2 regions of the Massilia suwonensis genome follow, and region 2 is predicted to be linked to the other one. Evidence: predicted binding sites of a transcription regulator. Region 2 holds the regulator's gene; the other holds the start of a gene.
What was found. Region 2 encodes sigma-54, which starts transcription at its own class of promoters, with help from an activator protein. Its sites were predicted from a motif close to TGGCANGNAANCTGCTTT; they were not measured.
Positions count from the first base shown of each region.

Region 1 (7,226 bases), on a different contig from region 2:
GCATGGCCACCGCACGCGTGCCGAGGATGATCGGCGCATTCCATGGCGCGATGCCGACCACGACGCCGCAGGCCTGGCGCACGCCCATCGCGAGCGAGCCGGGCACGTCGGACGGGATGACTTCGCCGGCGATCTGGGTCGTCATCGACGCCGCTTCGCGCAGCATGTTCGCCGCCAGCGTCACGTTGAACTGGTACCACATCGGCGCGCCGCCGCATTCGGCGACGGCGGCTTCGACGAATTGGCCGCGCAGCGCTTCCATCTTGTCGGCGGCTTTCAACAGCAAGGCACGGCGTGCGCCCGGGGCCATCGCCGACCAGGCGGGGAAGGCGGCTTTCGCGGCCTCCACCGCCGCATCGACGTCTTCGATGGTGGCGGATGCGGCACGGGTGGCGACGTCGCCGGTGCCGGGATTGCGGCGCTCGTAGGTGGCGCCGTTCGAGGCCGGACGGGTTTGTCCGTTCAGTAGCAAGTCTGCTTGGAACATCAGATGTCTCCTCTGTCGAAGGATTTGGAAGGGGCGGCTATCCGTCACCGGATGCCGCCTCCCATTATTGTCTTGTTGTCGCGCTTGTGCTCAGGTTGGGCGCTTATAAGTCTGCAGGCCCGGCTTGATCGTCTTATCGTCCAGGAACTGCTTGAGGCCTTCCTTGCGGCCCTTTTCCGGATCGCGCTGGTTCGACTGGTCGGTCTTGGCGTACAGGTAGTCCTCGTTCTGGTCCCAGGTAAGCTCGCGGCAGCGCTTGAAACCGATCTTCGCAAAGCGGAGCACCACCGGATTCTTTTCCAGCAGCTTGTTCGCCAGTTCGATCACGGCTTCGCGCAGCTGCTCCTTCGGCACGCTCTTATTGATCAGGCCCATGGCGGCTGCTTCCTTGCCGGTGAAGGTGTCGCCGGTCATGATGTAATGGAGCGCCTGGCGGTGGCCCATGGTGTCGGCCACGGCCTTGCTGACCAGGTTGCCCGGCGGGATACCCCAGTTCACTTCCGACAGGCCGAACACGGCGTCGTCGGCGGCGATGGCCAAGTCGCAGGCGACCAGCGGCGAGAACGCGCCGCCGAAGCACCAGCCGTTGACCATGGCGATGGTCGCCTTGCTGTACATGCGCAGCAGTTTCCACTGCCACTGCGAGCAGTCGCGGCGCATGCGTTCCTGCATGATCTCGGGTTTGCCGTCGGTCTCGCGGAAGTATTCTTTCAGGTCCATCCCCGCGGTCCAGGCGTCGCCGGCGCCGGTCAGCACGACTACTTGCGCGTCGTCGTCGAGCTCGAGGGTTTCGAGCACGTCGATCATCTCGCGGTTCAGCGTCGGGCTCATCGCATTGCGCTTCTCCGGACGATTCAGGGTGATCCAGCCGATACCGTTCTCGACATCCACTTTGACGGTCTTCCAGCGCGCTTCGTATTTGGACATACAATGTCTCCTCTTAGTAAGAATGTTATCAGGCTGCCTGATATGTGGCTTATACTATGCCTGAATCCGTTCCGGTGACAAGTACTTTTTCATGACGACTTCAAAAAAACTTTCGACAGCGAACGCAGCCGCATCCCCGGCGCATAAGCCGATGGGCCTGGCTTACCTGGTCGGCCGCCTCGACCACGTCCTGAACCAGCGCCTGCGCGACGCGCTCGCACCTGCCGGCCTGACCGTGCCGCAGTACACGGCCCTGTCCGTCTTCCGCGCCCACGGTTCGCTCTCCAACGCCCAGCTCGCCACGCGTACGATGATCTCGCCGCAGTCGGCCAACGAGATGGTCAAGCAGATGGAAGCGAAGGAATGGATCGCCCGCACGCCCGATCCGGCGCATGGGCGGATCATCCAGATCAGCCTGACGGCGGCCGGCGAGGCGGCGCTGGCGGAGTGCGATGCGAAGGTGGCCGAGGTGGAGCGGGCGATGTTTCCGGAGCTGGACGAGAAGGGGAGGGTGGCGTTATTGGGACAGCTGAGAGGAGCGGTAAGGGCTTTGAGCGTGCAGGGGATTTGATGAGGCTCGATGGCCAGCTCTCTCCAGGACTTTCGCTCGGTAGCTATGGAATCACGTAAGCGCACAATCAGCGCGAAAATTGGCGATATCTATGTCGTTGAGTGCGCTGGAGGAGACCGGTATTTTCAATACGTGATGGATGACAGCAGCCAGCTCGGCGCTAACGTGATAGCGGTCTTCGCAAAAAAATTTCCTAAGGGGCAGTCCGTTGACTTTCTTGCGCTGAAAGGGGAGTCCGTGGAATTTTTCGCGCACGTATCCATCAGTCTGGGAATAAAAATGAAGTGCTGGCGACGCGTGACCCACGAACAAGTAGCTGATCATGGGGCAATAAGATTTCGCGATACTGACGATTATGGAAAGCCTGGAGTAACTTGCTCCAACTATTGGTGGATGTGGGAGCCTAACGGTCCTGCACGGCAGGTCGGCCCGATCGAGGGCGAGTTGCGAAAATCGTTTATCGGCGTGCTTATGGCACCGTCGAACATCGTTTCAAGGCTCGAAACCGGGCGATATAGCTATGCATATCCGGTTCCCGCCGGGGATGGTGAGTATTGGGAGTAAGCCGACTTTCAGACACGAGATCGACATTCCAGGAGCGAATAAGACAGCGGTCCTGTCCACACGCCGGACCAGACCCCTGCTGCAACTGCCGGCGACCCGTGCGACTGCCCCTGCTATGCTGTTCACTTTCTCCACCGGCGTGTATGGTTTACCGATGATTGAACTTGCTGCGACAGTGAACCGCATCTTCGGCTCGCCCTTGGGGCAGCTGGCGTTCTTCGCGTTTGGGCTGATCAGAGTTGGCGGCGCGCTTTTCGCAAGTGTGCATCCAAGGCAGAGCCCGAGTGAGGATAACGAGGGGGCGGGCCAAAGGTATCGCCGGTTCGCAATGGCTTGCGTAGGGGTACTAGTCGTAAGCCTTTTCATCGTGTTCGCGTGCGTCAAACACGCTGCAAACCGGGAGATCGACGCAGCCTTGCACAGTGGTGTTGTTTCCGTACTCATCGATGATGTCGCCCTCCAGCAGCCAGAAACTTTCGTCAAGGCGCTCGCGAATCCGTGCGCTACCGGGTTTCATCGCTCTCATCCTGAAACAAAGCACGATGTCCTCATCCTGACGCGTTCCGGGGTGCTGACGTTGAAGATTGGCCAGGACTCGCGTGTCGCGAGCGACTACTGGATTTTTTATCCCGATTTTTGGCTGACCCAGACAAATGAAGTGAGACGAGCGTGCAATACAGGACTGCTGCTGGAGTGATCACGTCATCGTCTGCTTGGGTGACATCCGCATCCCTGACGCGACGCTCTTATCCGCTTCCGATTATGGCGAGTTGATCGGAAGCGAGCACCTGCATTCCGCGTGCCGCAGGCACTGTCCGGACCAGGGCGACCGCGACTGAGGCGGCTGCAACAGGCCGGTAGCGCCCCGGCAGCAAAGGCGAGACCAGCCGGGCAATGGGCGCCGCGATTCGTTCGCCCCAGCGCAGCGGCTGATTCAAACTGCTCCGGTCTCCGAGCAGGAGCGAGGGCTGCGCGATCACCAGTGTCGGAAACAGCGGCTTCAGCGCCGCCTCCAGTTCGCCTTTGACACGGTTGTAGAACACCGACGATTGCGCATCCGCCCCGACAGCGCTGACCAGGCCGGCGCGCGTAGCACCGGCCGCGACGGCCTGCGTGGCGACAGCAAGGTTGGCCTCGAGGTCCACTGCCCGGAACGCCTGTTCGCTGCCCGCCACCCGAATCGTGGTGCCGAGCGCCAGGTAGACTTCATCGACGCGCGGCAAGGAGGGCAAACGAGCGAAATCCACGACGTGGACCTGCACCTTTGGATCGGACCGATCGAGCGCGCGCCGGCTGAGCACGTGGATCTCGGTCACCGCACTGTCTGCCAGCAGGGCGCGCAGGATTTCCCTGCCAACCAGGCCGGTGGCGCCGGCAAGCAGGACTCTTCGGGGAATGAGACTGTCGGACATGAAAGGCTTTCTGCGTGCGTTGTCAGGCCGGCCGGGTTTCGGTACCCGCGCCGCGCGTCACGTGCAGCATGCGGCTCGGCGCGTGCACCTTCGCCGTATGCCAGACGCCGCGCGGCACCACGACGGCGCCGCTGCCGACCAGGACGATCGTGACGAGGTTCGTGCCCTGCTCGAGCAGCAGGTCGACGGCGCCCGACAGCAGGTAGACGAATTCGTCGCCCTGCGGATGCATCTCCCAGCTCGGCCAATCCTCGGTGAACGCGTATTCGCTGACCAGCCAGCCCTGGCCGTGCTGTGCCAGTTCGGATGCGGGCAGCTGCCAGAAGCTGTCCGCCGGCAGTTCCAGGGCCTGGCCATCGTCGGCCAGACGGACATAGGTGGTTTGGGGATGCAGGGGCATGGGAGCTCCGGTTGCAGGGGCGGGTAGGGCCATCCTATCAGTCCACGGCGCAGGTACGGAAGCCCGCGAAGATATCGTCCCGCTCGGGCGTATAAAAATTGCGGAAGTGGGCCGAGCGCAGGCGCGGCGGCGTCGCGAAGGAGGCGCCGCGCAGGGTCTGGTGCGTGCCGAACCAGGGTGCGGAATACTCGCGGTAGCGGTCGGCGCTGAAGCCCGGGTAGGGCAGGAAGGGCGAGGCCGTCCATTCCCACAGCTGGCCCCAGCAAAAGTCCGGATCGCCGGCGCAGGCGGCGAATTCCCATTCTTCCTCCAGCGGCAGGCGGCGCCCGGCCCAGCTGCAATACGCCTGCGCTTCGTGCAGGCTGACGTGGCGCACCGGCGCGCTTGGGGCGAGCGCGGCGTCGTGTCCGAAACGGAGCTCGCGCCAGCTGCCGCCGGCTTCCTGCCGCCAGTAGCGCGGCGCCGCGCGACCCGTTTGCGCCAGCCATGCGCGGCCTGCTTCGCTCCAGTACCGCGGCTGGCCGTAGCCGCCGGCGCGCACGAAGCCGAGGTAATCCGCGTTGGTGACGAGACCGGCGTCGATCGTGAACGGCGCGACGCGGCAGGGCGCCGCGGGCCGCTCGTTGTCGAACACGAAGCCGCGCGATTGTTCTCCGCCGCGCAGGAAATCGCCGCCGGCGAAGGCGATCTCGCCGGCCGCCGGCGCCTCGGCCGGGAAGGCAAAAGGCGCCGCCACGCCCAGCGTCTGCATGGTGTAGAGCAAGGCTTCGCCGTGCATGTCCTCGTGCGCCAGCACCAGCCGGTAAGGGTAGAGCGCGGCATCGTCGTCCGGCGTGCGCGCCAGCCGCGCGCGTATCCGCTCCAGTACCTCGCGCCCGTAGGCGAGGATCGCGTCCGGCGCCGGCAGGCCGAGCGCCCAGCGCGCGTCGTGGGCCACCGCGTTCGAGTCGAACCAGCCGTCGCCATGCGCCAGCAGGGAAGGGCCGTCGGCATCAATCGCCTGCGTGCCCCTGGCCGCGCGCAGGACGAACCATTCGGCGAACCAGGCGACATGTCCCAGTTCCCACAGCGGCGGATTGAGGACGGCCAAGCGCGGCACCTGCGCGGCGTCGGCGTAGCCGGCTGCGGCGAGGGCGTCGAAGAGCGCCCGCGTGCGGCGGCGCGCATCCTGCAGTGCGGCGTCGAGGGCCGGCGCGCTCATCGAACGAAAGACAGCATGGTCGTATTTCATACGCCTATTTTACGTCGAATGGGTGTTCCTTCGTGTCGCCCGGAAAAGGCTGATAAATACCGGAAATATTTACTGAAGAGTAACCAACTGTCGGAAAAACTTACAGCTAGTCGGACTTGACTCTTACCCGCCTCGCATATGCCCCGTATTTACAAGTGGCATGAGTATTGCTGCGTTGTCGAGGCCAGCATTGGCATACAACTACAGGGAGACAAGCGTGTCAAAAACGAAAAAAATTGCCTGTGCCGCCGCGATCGCCTTGTCGGTCGCCGGACATGCAGCAGCCGACCCGATCGTCCTTACTTTCGAGGGAATCGCCGACCGCGCCTCGGTCAACGATTTCTATAACGGCGGTACCGACTCCAGCGGCCGGCGCGGCACCAACTACGGAATCAATTTCTCTAGCCTGAGCCTGGCGACCATCGACGCCGAAGCCGGCGGCACCGGCAACTTCGCCAACGAACCGTCGGCGAATACCGTGGTCGCCTTCCTGCAGGGGAACGCGGTGACGATGAACGTGGCGGCCGGTTTCGACACCGGGTTTTCCTTCTTCTACAGCAGCAAGGAAAACGGCTTCATCGACGTCTACGACGGCCTGAATGGAACGGGCAACCTGCTTGCCTCGATCGAACTCGACGACAACATCGACGCCTGCGCGGGCGATCCGACCGGAGAATATTGCCGCTGGAGCCCGATCGGCGTCAGCTTCGCCGGCATCGCCCATTCGGTCGATTTCCGCGGCGCCACCAACAACATCGGCTTCGACAACATTACGCTGGGCAGTTTTACGCCGGGCCGTCCAATCGTGCCTGACCTGCCGGACGACCCGGATATCCCGGATAATCCCGGCAATCCTGACAACCCAGGTACGCCGGGCAACCCGGCGGAGGTGCCTGAGCCCGCCACGCTGGCGCTGACCGGACTCGGACTGGCGGCATTGCTGGCGCCGCGGCGCCGGCGCAAGGCGGTGTAAAGTCGTCCTGCGTGCATGCGGGCCAGGCCTTGGCCTGCATGCCGCACAACAAATATTTGTACAAATGAAGATTCCCGGCGAAAATCATGGATCGCCCGGCGTCCTGCAAGCACATCCACATCCATGAAACACTCCCATAACTGGCGCGACCGCATGCGCGTCGAATTCTCCGACTTGCATCTCTGGTCGGGCCGCGCGGTCGTCGTCGCCCTGGCCGTACTGGCCGGCCTGTCCATCGTCGCCTTCACCTGGCTGTCCGAGCTTACGGCCGACCTGTTCGACATCATGCGCCTGGTCCTCTGGTGGAGCCCGCTCGTCTGGACGCCGCTGTGCACCGCCGCCATCGTCTGGCTGACGCGCCGCTATGCGCCCGGCGCGGCCGGCTCCGGCATTCCGCAGGTGATGGCGGCGCTCGATCCGGCGCTCCCGCCCGAAAAACGCGGGCTGTTCGTCTCGCTCAAGCTCAGCCTGGCCAAGGTCGGGCTGACCGCGGGCGGCCTGCTGGCAGGTCTCTCGATCGGACGCGAAGGCCCGTCGGTGCAGATCGCGGCCGGCGTGATGCTGCAGGCGCGGCGCCTGCTGCCGCGGCGTGCGCAGGTCCACGTCAACGTGCACGGCATGCTGGTGGCGGGCGGGGCGGCCGGTATCGCGGCGGCCTTCA
Region 1 covers NZ_JBHSMR010000013.1:1,112,500-1,119,725, reverse strand. The annotation lists gene ACFPQ5_RS12995 (aldehyde dehydrogenase) at 1-487, opposite strand, end outside; gene ACFPQ5_RS12990 (p-hydroxycinnamoyl CoA hydratase/lyase) at 578-1,414, opposite strand; gene ACFPQ5_RS12985 (MarR family winged helix-turn-helix transcriptional regulator) at 1,506-1,985, shown strand; gene ACFPQ5_RS12980 (hypothetical protein) at 1,995-2,549, shown strand; gene ACFPQ5_RS12975 (hypothetical protein) at 2,665-3,246, shown strand; gene ACFPQ5_RS12970 (Rossmann-fold NAD(P)-binding domain-containing protein) at 3,296-3,961, opposite strand; gene ACFPQ5_RS12965 (cupin domain-containing protein) at 3,984-4,361, opposite strand; gene senA (selenoneine synthase SenA) at 4,399-5,592, opposite strand; gene ACFPQ5_RS12955 (PEP-CTERM sorting domain-containing protein) at 5,810-6,565, shown strand; gene ACFPQ5_RS12950 (chloride channel protein) at 6,689-7,226, shown strand, end outside.
Region 1: ACFPQ5_RS12955 (PEP-CTERM sorting domain-containing protein) is a predicted target of sigma-54. The motif match lies at 5,749-5,766, and genes of this name have one in related genera.

Region 2 (7,226 bases):
ATGATGCGCCGTCCATGCTCGCTTTCCAGTTCCAGGCGCTCGGTCAGCAGTTTGACCACGATGGCGGTCGACGACATCGCCAGCGCGCCGCCCAGCGCAAACGCGGCTTGCCAGCTGATGTGCAGCAGCGGCGCCCACATCGCGATGAACAGTCCCCCGATGACGGTGGCGACGATGGTCAGCACCACCTGCGCCAGCCCCAGGCCGAACACGATCCGGCGCATCGCGCGGAGCTGCGCCAGCGAGAATTCGAGGCCGATCGAGAACATCAGGAAGACGACGCCGAATTCGGCCAGCGCGTGGGTGGAATGGGTTTCGGCGGCCAGGCCGAAGGCGTGCGGGCCGATCAGCACGCCGACGGCCAGGTAGCCCAGCATCGGCGGCAGGTGCAGGCTGCGGAACACGACCACGCCGAGGACGGCGCTGCCGAGCAACAACAGGGTCAGTTCGAGTCCGGATGCCATGCAGATTGGTTACTTTGTGTAAGACAAGCGTTGTTTAGTACGTCTGGCAAGTTTTTTGCTTTCCCAATTCGTTTATACTTCCAGAATGAGTGTAACCGATGAAAAAACAATGCTGAACAGTTTTGACGACAACCAGTCGCGCCGCGTACTGGAGCTGGCGCGCGAAACCCTGACCATCGAAGCCGACGCCATTTTGGCGCTGCACGCACGGCTGGACGCCGACGACAGCGTCGCCCGCGCCGTCAGCCTGATGTACGCGTGCACCGGCCGCGTCGTTGTGTCGGGCATGGGCAAGTCCGGCCACATCGCGCGCAAGATCGCGGCGACCCTGGCTTCGACCGGCACCCCGGCCATGTTCGTGCACCCGGGCGAAGCCGCCCACGGCGACCTGGGCATGGTGACCGGGAAGGACGTGTTCATCGCCATTTCGTACTCCGGCGAATCGTCCGAGCTGATGGACATCCTGCCGGTGGTAAAACGCATGGGCACGCCCCTGATCGCAATGACCGGCAAACCGAAGTCGCGCCTGGCGCTGCTGGCCGACGTGCACCTCGACGTCGGCGTCAGCAAGGAAGCCTGCCCGATGAACCTGGCGCCGACCGCCAGCACCACCGTGACGCTGGCGCTGGGCGATGCCCTGGCCGTGGCCCTGCTCGATGCGCGGGGTTTTCGCGAGGAAGATTTCGCGCGCTCGCATCCGGGCGGCGCGCTGGGCCGGCGCCTGCTCACCCACGTGCGCGACGTGATGCGCAGCGGCGAGGCGATTCCCGCCGTGACGCCGGACGTGCCGCTCACGCGCGCGCTGCTGGAAGTGAGCCAGAAGGGCATGGGCATGACGGCCGTGGTCGACGCCGCCTTCAAGCCGCTGGGCGTGTTCACGGACGGCGACTTGCGCCGCCTGATCGAGCGCGTGCAGGACTTTTCCAATTTGACGATCCGCGACGTCATGCACGTCGGCGCGCGCACCGTGCAGCCGGAGCAGCTGGCGGTGGACGCGGTGGCGATCATGGAAGAATTCCGCATCAACCAGATGCTGGTGGTCGATGAAGCGGGCGTGCTGGTCGGCGCCCTGCACATCCACGACCTGACGCGGGCAAAGGTGATCTGATATGACTCCCCTGGCACACATGGACCGCGCCGCGCGCGTCAAAGTCATGATCTTCGACGTCGACGGCATCCTGACCGACGGCAGCCTGACCTATGGCGCCGACGGCGAGATCACCAAGACCTTCAACGTCCTCGACGGCCTGGGCATCCAGCTGCTGCAGAAGACGGGCGTGATCACCGCCATCATCAGCGCGAGAAAATCGCCGATCGTGCTGGCGCGTGCGCGCGACCTGGGCATCAACCACGTCTGGCAGGGCCACCACGACAAGCGCGTCGCGTTTGCCGAGCTGCTGGAACAGACCGGCGTCACGGCCGAGCAGTGCGGCTATATCGGCGACGACGTGATCGACCTGCCGCTGCTGACGAAAGTCGGCTTCGCCGTCACCGTGCCGACCGGCCATCCGGAAGTGCAGTACCGCGCGCACTACGTGACGAAAGCCGGCGGCGGCCGCGGCGCCGTGCGCGAAGTGTGCGACATGGTGATGCGCGCACAGGGCACCTACGAGCAGGCGCTTGCGCCTTACTTTGCGTGAGCCTGAACGGATGGCGACCTACGTGAACAAACGGACCGCGCACCGCTGGCGCCTGCTGGCGCTCATGCTGACGGCCGTGTTCTTCGCCTTCGGCAGCTTCTGGCTGCTGCAGGCGATCCAGGCCGAGGATCCCGCGCGGGTCGGCAACAACCTGAACGAGCCGGACTACATCGTCGAGAACTTCAGCTTCGTGCGCATGACGGAGCAGGGTGTGCCGCGCTACGTGATGTCGGGCGAGCGCCTGGCCCACCATCCGGACAACGATGTCTCCGAAGTGAGCAAGCCGGTCGTGGAGAGCATGGCGCCGGGCCGTCCGCGCATGACCATGCACGCCGAGCGCGGCCAGGTGTACCACGGCGAGAACCGCGTCGAGTTGATGGGCAATGTCGACATCGCGCGTCCCGCCACGCCCAACAGCGAAGCGCTGCGCGCCAGGACCGAGGCCCTGACCGTGCTGGCCGACGACGAGATCGTCAAGACGAATCGCCCGGTCCAGATGACGCTCGGCGCCGCTTCCGTCAACGCCGTCGGCCTGGTGGCCGAGAATCCGACCCAGAAGCTGCACCTGGGCGGGCGCGGCACGATCGTCTATCCGCCGCGCCAGAGCGCCGCACCCAACCAATAACAGGAACGACCCCAATGAAAAAAATAGCTGTCGCCGCCTTCGTTTCCCTGCTCTCGCTGTCGCTCTCGCCAGCCCACGCCGAGCGCGCCGACTCGCTCAAGCAGGCCGTCATCAACTTCGACTCGCTCGACGTCGACGAAGTCACGCAGACGCGCATCCTGACCGGCAACGTGGTCCTCACGCGCGGCACCCTGGTCATGAAATCGGACCGCGCCCTGGTGAAGGAAACGCCGGAAGGCTACATGAACGTCACGCTCACCTCGGGCCCGGGCCGCGTCGCGACCTTCCGCCAGAAGCGCGACGGCGGACCTGACCTCTGGATGGAAGGGCAAGCCGAGCGCATCGAATACGACGAGCGCGTGGAAGTGGTGAAGCTGTTCTCGAAGGCGGTCGTGAAGGAGCTGGAAAACAGCCGCCTCACCAACCAGATCGACGGCGCCTACATCTCGTACGACAGCCGGCGCGAAGTGGCGACCGTGCGCAACGACGCCAGCGGCGAAAGCAAGGTCGGCGGCGGCCGCGGCACCCTGATCATCGCGCCGCGCCGTACTGCAACGGGCGCCCCCGCAGCAGCGCCTGCAGCAGCCGTACCGGCAACCCCGGCAGCAACGCCGGCAGCGGCAGGAAAGAAATAATGAAGGATGCACGCGACAACCGCAGTACCCTGGTCGTACGGGGCCTGCAAAAAAGCTATGGCAAGCGCCTGGTCGTGCGCGACGTGTCCCTGGAGGTCGGCTGTGGCGAAGTGGTCGGCCTGCTCGGCCCGAACGGCGCCGGCAAGACCACCTCGTTCTACATGATCGTCGGCCTGGTGCCGTCGGACGCCGGCTCGATCGAAATCAACGGCACCGATATCTCGAGCCTGCCGATCCACCGCCGCGCGGTACTGGGTTTGTCCTACCTGCCGCAGGAAGCCTCGGTGTTTCGCAAGCTGACCGTCGAAGACAACATCCGCGCCGTGCTCGAACTGCAGCACGACGAGAACGGCAAGTCGCTGAGCCGCGCCGCCATCGACGAGCGCCTCGATTCGCTGCTGGCCGAACTGCAGATCGAGAAGCTGCGCGAGAACCCGGCGCTGTCGCTGTCGGGCGGCGAGCGCCGCCGCGTCGAGATCGCGCGCGCACTGGCGACCAATCCGCGCTTCGTGCTGCTGGACGAACCGTTTGCCGGCGTCGACCCGATCGCCGTGATCGAGATCCAGCGCATCGTGCGCTTCCTGAAGGAGCGCGGCATCGGCGTGCTGATCACCGACCACAATGTGCGCGAGACGCTCGGCATCTGCGACCGCGCCTACATCATCAACCAGGGCGCCGTGCTGGCGTCGGGCCGTCCCGACGACATCATCGCGGACGAGTCGGTACGGCGCGTCTACCTGGGCGAACACTTCCGCATGTAGTAACGGATCAGAACCTAAGCGGACCATGAAACAATCCCTGCAACTCCGGACTTCGCAGCACCTGGCGCTCACGCCGCAGCTTCAGCAGTCGATCCGCCTGCTGCAGCTCTCCACGCTCGAACTGCACCAGGAGATCGAGCAGATCCTGTCGGATAACCCGCTGCTCGAACGGCTCGACGATCCGCTCGACCACTCGGTTCGCCTGCTGGCCGACGGCGCCATCAATGCCGCGCCGGCACCGAGCGAAGCGCCTGCGCCGAACGGCGAAGAAGGTGCTCCTGCCCCCGATGCGCCGGAAGGCGGCGAGGGCGGCGACGTCGAACGCGGCGAAGCCGAGGGCGAGTGGGGCGACCTTTCTCGCAGCGGCAATGCCGAAGGCGACGACGACGGCCGTCCGCAGCTGGGCGCGATGGGCGTGACCCTGCGCGAGCACCTGTGCGAACAGATCCGCGTCACCGCCGTCTCGGCGCGCGACCGCGCGCTGGCCGAACTGGTGATCGATGCCATCGACGACAACGGCTACCTCGAAGAGCAGCTCGACGAAATTCACGCGCGCCTGCCGAGCGAACTCGAAGTCGAGATGGACGAACTGCGCTGCGCGCTGGCGCTGGTGCAAAGCCTCGATCCGGTCGGCGTCGGTGCGCGCAGCGCGGCCGAGTGCCTGGCGCTGCAGATCCGCGCCATGCCCGGCGTGCCGCTGGTGACGCGGCGCATGGCTTTGAAGATCGTCGAGGGTTACCTGAACTGGTTCGCGCAGCGCGAATTCACCAAGCTGAAAAAGGCGCTCGACTGCGACGACGAAGACCTGCGCGAAGCGCAGGCCGTGATCCGCCAGTGCAATCCGCATCCCGGCGCGGCCTTCGCATCGAGCGTCTCGGACTATGTCGTTCCGGACGTTATTGTCCGCAAATCGAAGAACGGCTGGAGCGTCTCGCTGAACAACGAGGTGATGCCGCGCCTGCGTGTGAACAACGTCTACGCCAACCTGCTCAAGCAGGGAAAAGGCGAAGGCCAGATGAGCGCGCAGCTGCAGGAAGCGAAGTGGTTGATTAAAAATATGCGCCAGCGCTTCGACACGATCCTGCGTGTTTCGCAGGCAATTGTGGAGCGCCAGAAGAACTTTTTCAGCCATGGCGCGGTTGCCATGCGTCCCCTTGTGCTTCGCGAGATAGCTGATACACTAGGTCTACACGAGAGCACTATTTCTCGGGTAACAACTCAGAAATTCATGCTGACCCCGCACGGCATGTTTGAGCTGAAGTATTTCTTCGGAAGCCATGTCGCCACCGAAGCGGGGGGCGAAGCATCGTCCACGGCGATACGGGCGCTCATTGCGCAACTGACAGGAGCAGAGGACCCAAAGAACCCATTATCCGACAGCAAGATCGCGGAAATGCTCGGTGAACAAGGCATGGTCATTGCGCGCCGCACGGTTGCAAAATACCGCGAGGCACTCAAGATTCCTCCCGTCAGTCTCCGCAAATCCTTGTAACAGCGGCCCCCATGCGCACTCCTTGCGCGGCGCGGGCGCCGCTCACTTTTCAAAGGAGTGTGTATGAATCTCACTATCAGCGGTCACCACCTCGACGTCACCCCCGCCATTCGTGAATACGTACAGAACAAGCTGGAACGCATCACCCGCCATTTCGATCAAGTGATCGATTCCCATGTCATCCTCGCGATCGACAACCTGACTGAAAAAGACAAACGACAAAAGGCCGAGATCAACCTGCGCGTCTCCGGCAAGACGGTGCATGTGGAAAGTGTGGCGCAAGACCTGTACGCAGCGATCGACCTCCTGATGGACCGGCTCGACCGCCAGGTAATGAAATACAAGACGATGTTGAAGGACCATAGTCGTGAGGCGCTCAAGCGCCTGCCTGAAGGCGGAGAGGCCGCTGCCGCGATGTAATTCTCGGCAAGCAAGCACCGTCTGAACGAGGGCGCCGGAAGGGCGCCCTTTTCATTTTGTGCGCGGCGTAGGCGGGCTTGGGTAAAATGCATGTCTTTTCATCTATTGCGCTGACCATGACCGACCACGTCCTCACCCGCGTTGCCAACGGCACCGGCGTCATCACGCTCGACCGCCCGAAGGCCCTGAATTCCCTCTCCCTGGCGATGGTGCGCCGCCTCGCCGACATCCTGCTGGCCTGGCGCGACGACGCGACCGTGTCCGCGGTCGTGCTCGGCAGCAGCAGCGAAAAAGCCCTGTGCGCAGGCGGCGACATCCGCTTCTTCCACGAAGCCGGCCATGCCACGCCGACGGGCGGCAGCGCGCTGCTGGAAGATTTCTTCACCGAGGAATACGCGCTGAATCACCTGATCCATTTCTATCCGAAACCGTATATCGCGATTATGGACGGCGTCGTGATGGGCGGCGGCATGGGCATCGCCCAGGGCGGCCCTGAGACCGGCCTGCGCATCGTGACCGAGCGCACGAAGATGGCGATGCCGGAAGTGAACATCGGCCTGTTCCCGGACGTCGGCGGCAGCCATTTCCTGTCGCACGCGCCTGGTCAGCTGGGCAATTACCTGGGCCTGACCGGGCTGACGATCGGTGCGGCGGATGCGCTGTATGTCGGCCTGGCCGACGTGTTTATTCCGAGCGCGCAGCTGGGGGAATTGAATGCGTTGATCGACGCGACGCCGGGTGCGCAGCTGGCCGACGCCATCCGGGCCTTCGCCGCGCCATTTGCCCTTGACGCGGGCCAGAGCGTATTGGAAACGCAGCGCGCCGCGATCGACACCCACTTCGGTGCCGGCTCGGTGGCCGCCATCATGGCCTCGTTGGAAAAGGACGAGAATCCCTTCCTGCAGAAGGCCGTGGGGGCGATGCGCCAGCGTTCGCCGCTGATGATGTGCGTGACCTGGGAGATGCTGCAGCGTGGCGCGTCGCTCGACGTGGCCGACTGCCTGCGCATGGAACGCTCGCTGGTGCGCCGCAATTTCGACCACGGCGAAGTGCTGGAAGGCGTGCGCGCGCTGGTAATCGACAAGGACAATGCTCCGCAGTGGAATCCGCCGTCGCTGGAGGCGGTGACGCCCGAGATGGTGGATGCCTTCTTCGCGCCGGTGTGGCCGGATCACGCGCACCCGTTGCG
Region 2 covers NZ_JBHSMR010000015.1:164,610-171,835, reverse strand. The annotation lists gene ACFPQ5_RS24330 (monovalent cation:proton antiporter family protein) at 1-464, opposite strand, end outside; gene ACFPQ5_RS24325 (KpsF/GutQ family sugar-phosphate isomerase) at 550-1,572, shown strand; gene ACFPQ5_RS24320 (KdsC family phosphatase) at 1,574-2,104, shown strand; gene lptC (LPS export ABC transporter periplasmic protein LptC) at 2,127-2,729, shown strand; gene lptA (lipopolysaccharide transport periplasmic protein LptA) at 2,744-3,364, shown strand; gene lptB (LPS export ABC transporter ATP-binding protein) at 3,364-4,125, shown strand; gene ACFPQ5_RS24300 (RNA polymerase factor sigma-54) at 4,151-5,617, shown strand; gene hpf (ribosome hibernation-promoting factor, HPF/YfiA family) at 5,681-6,037, shown strand; gene ACFPQ5_RS24290 (enoyl-CoA hydratase/isomerase family protein) at 6,154-7,226, shown strand, end outside.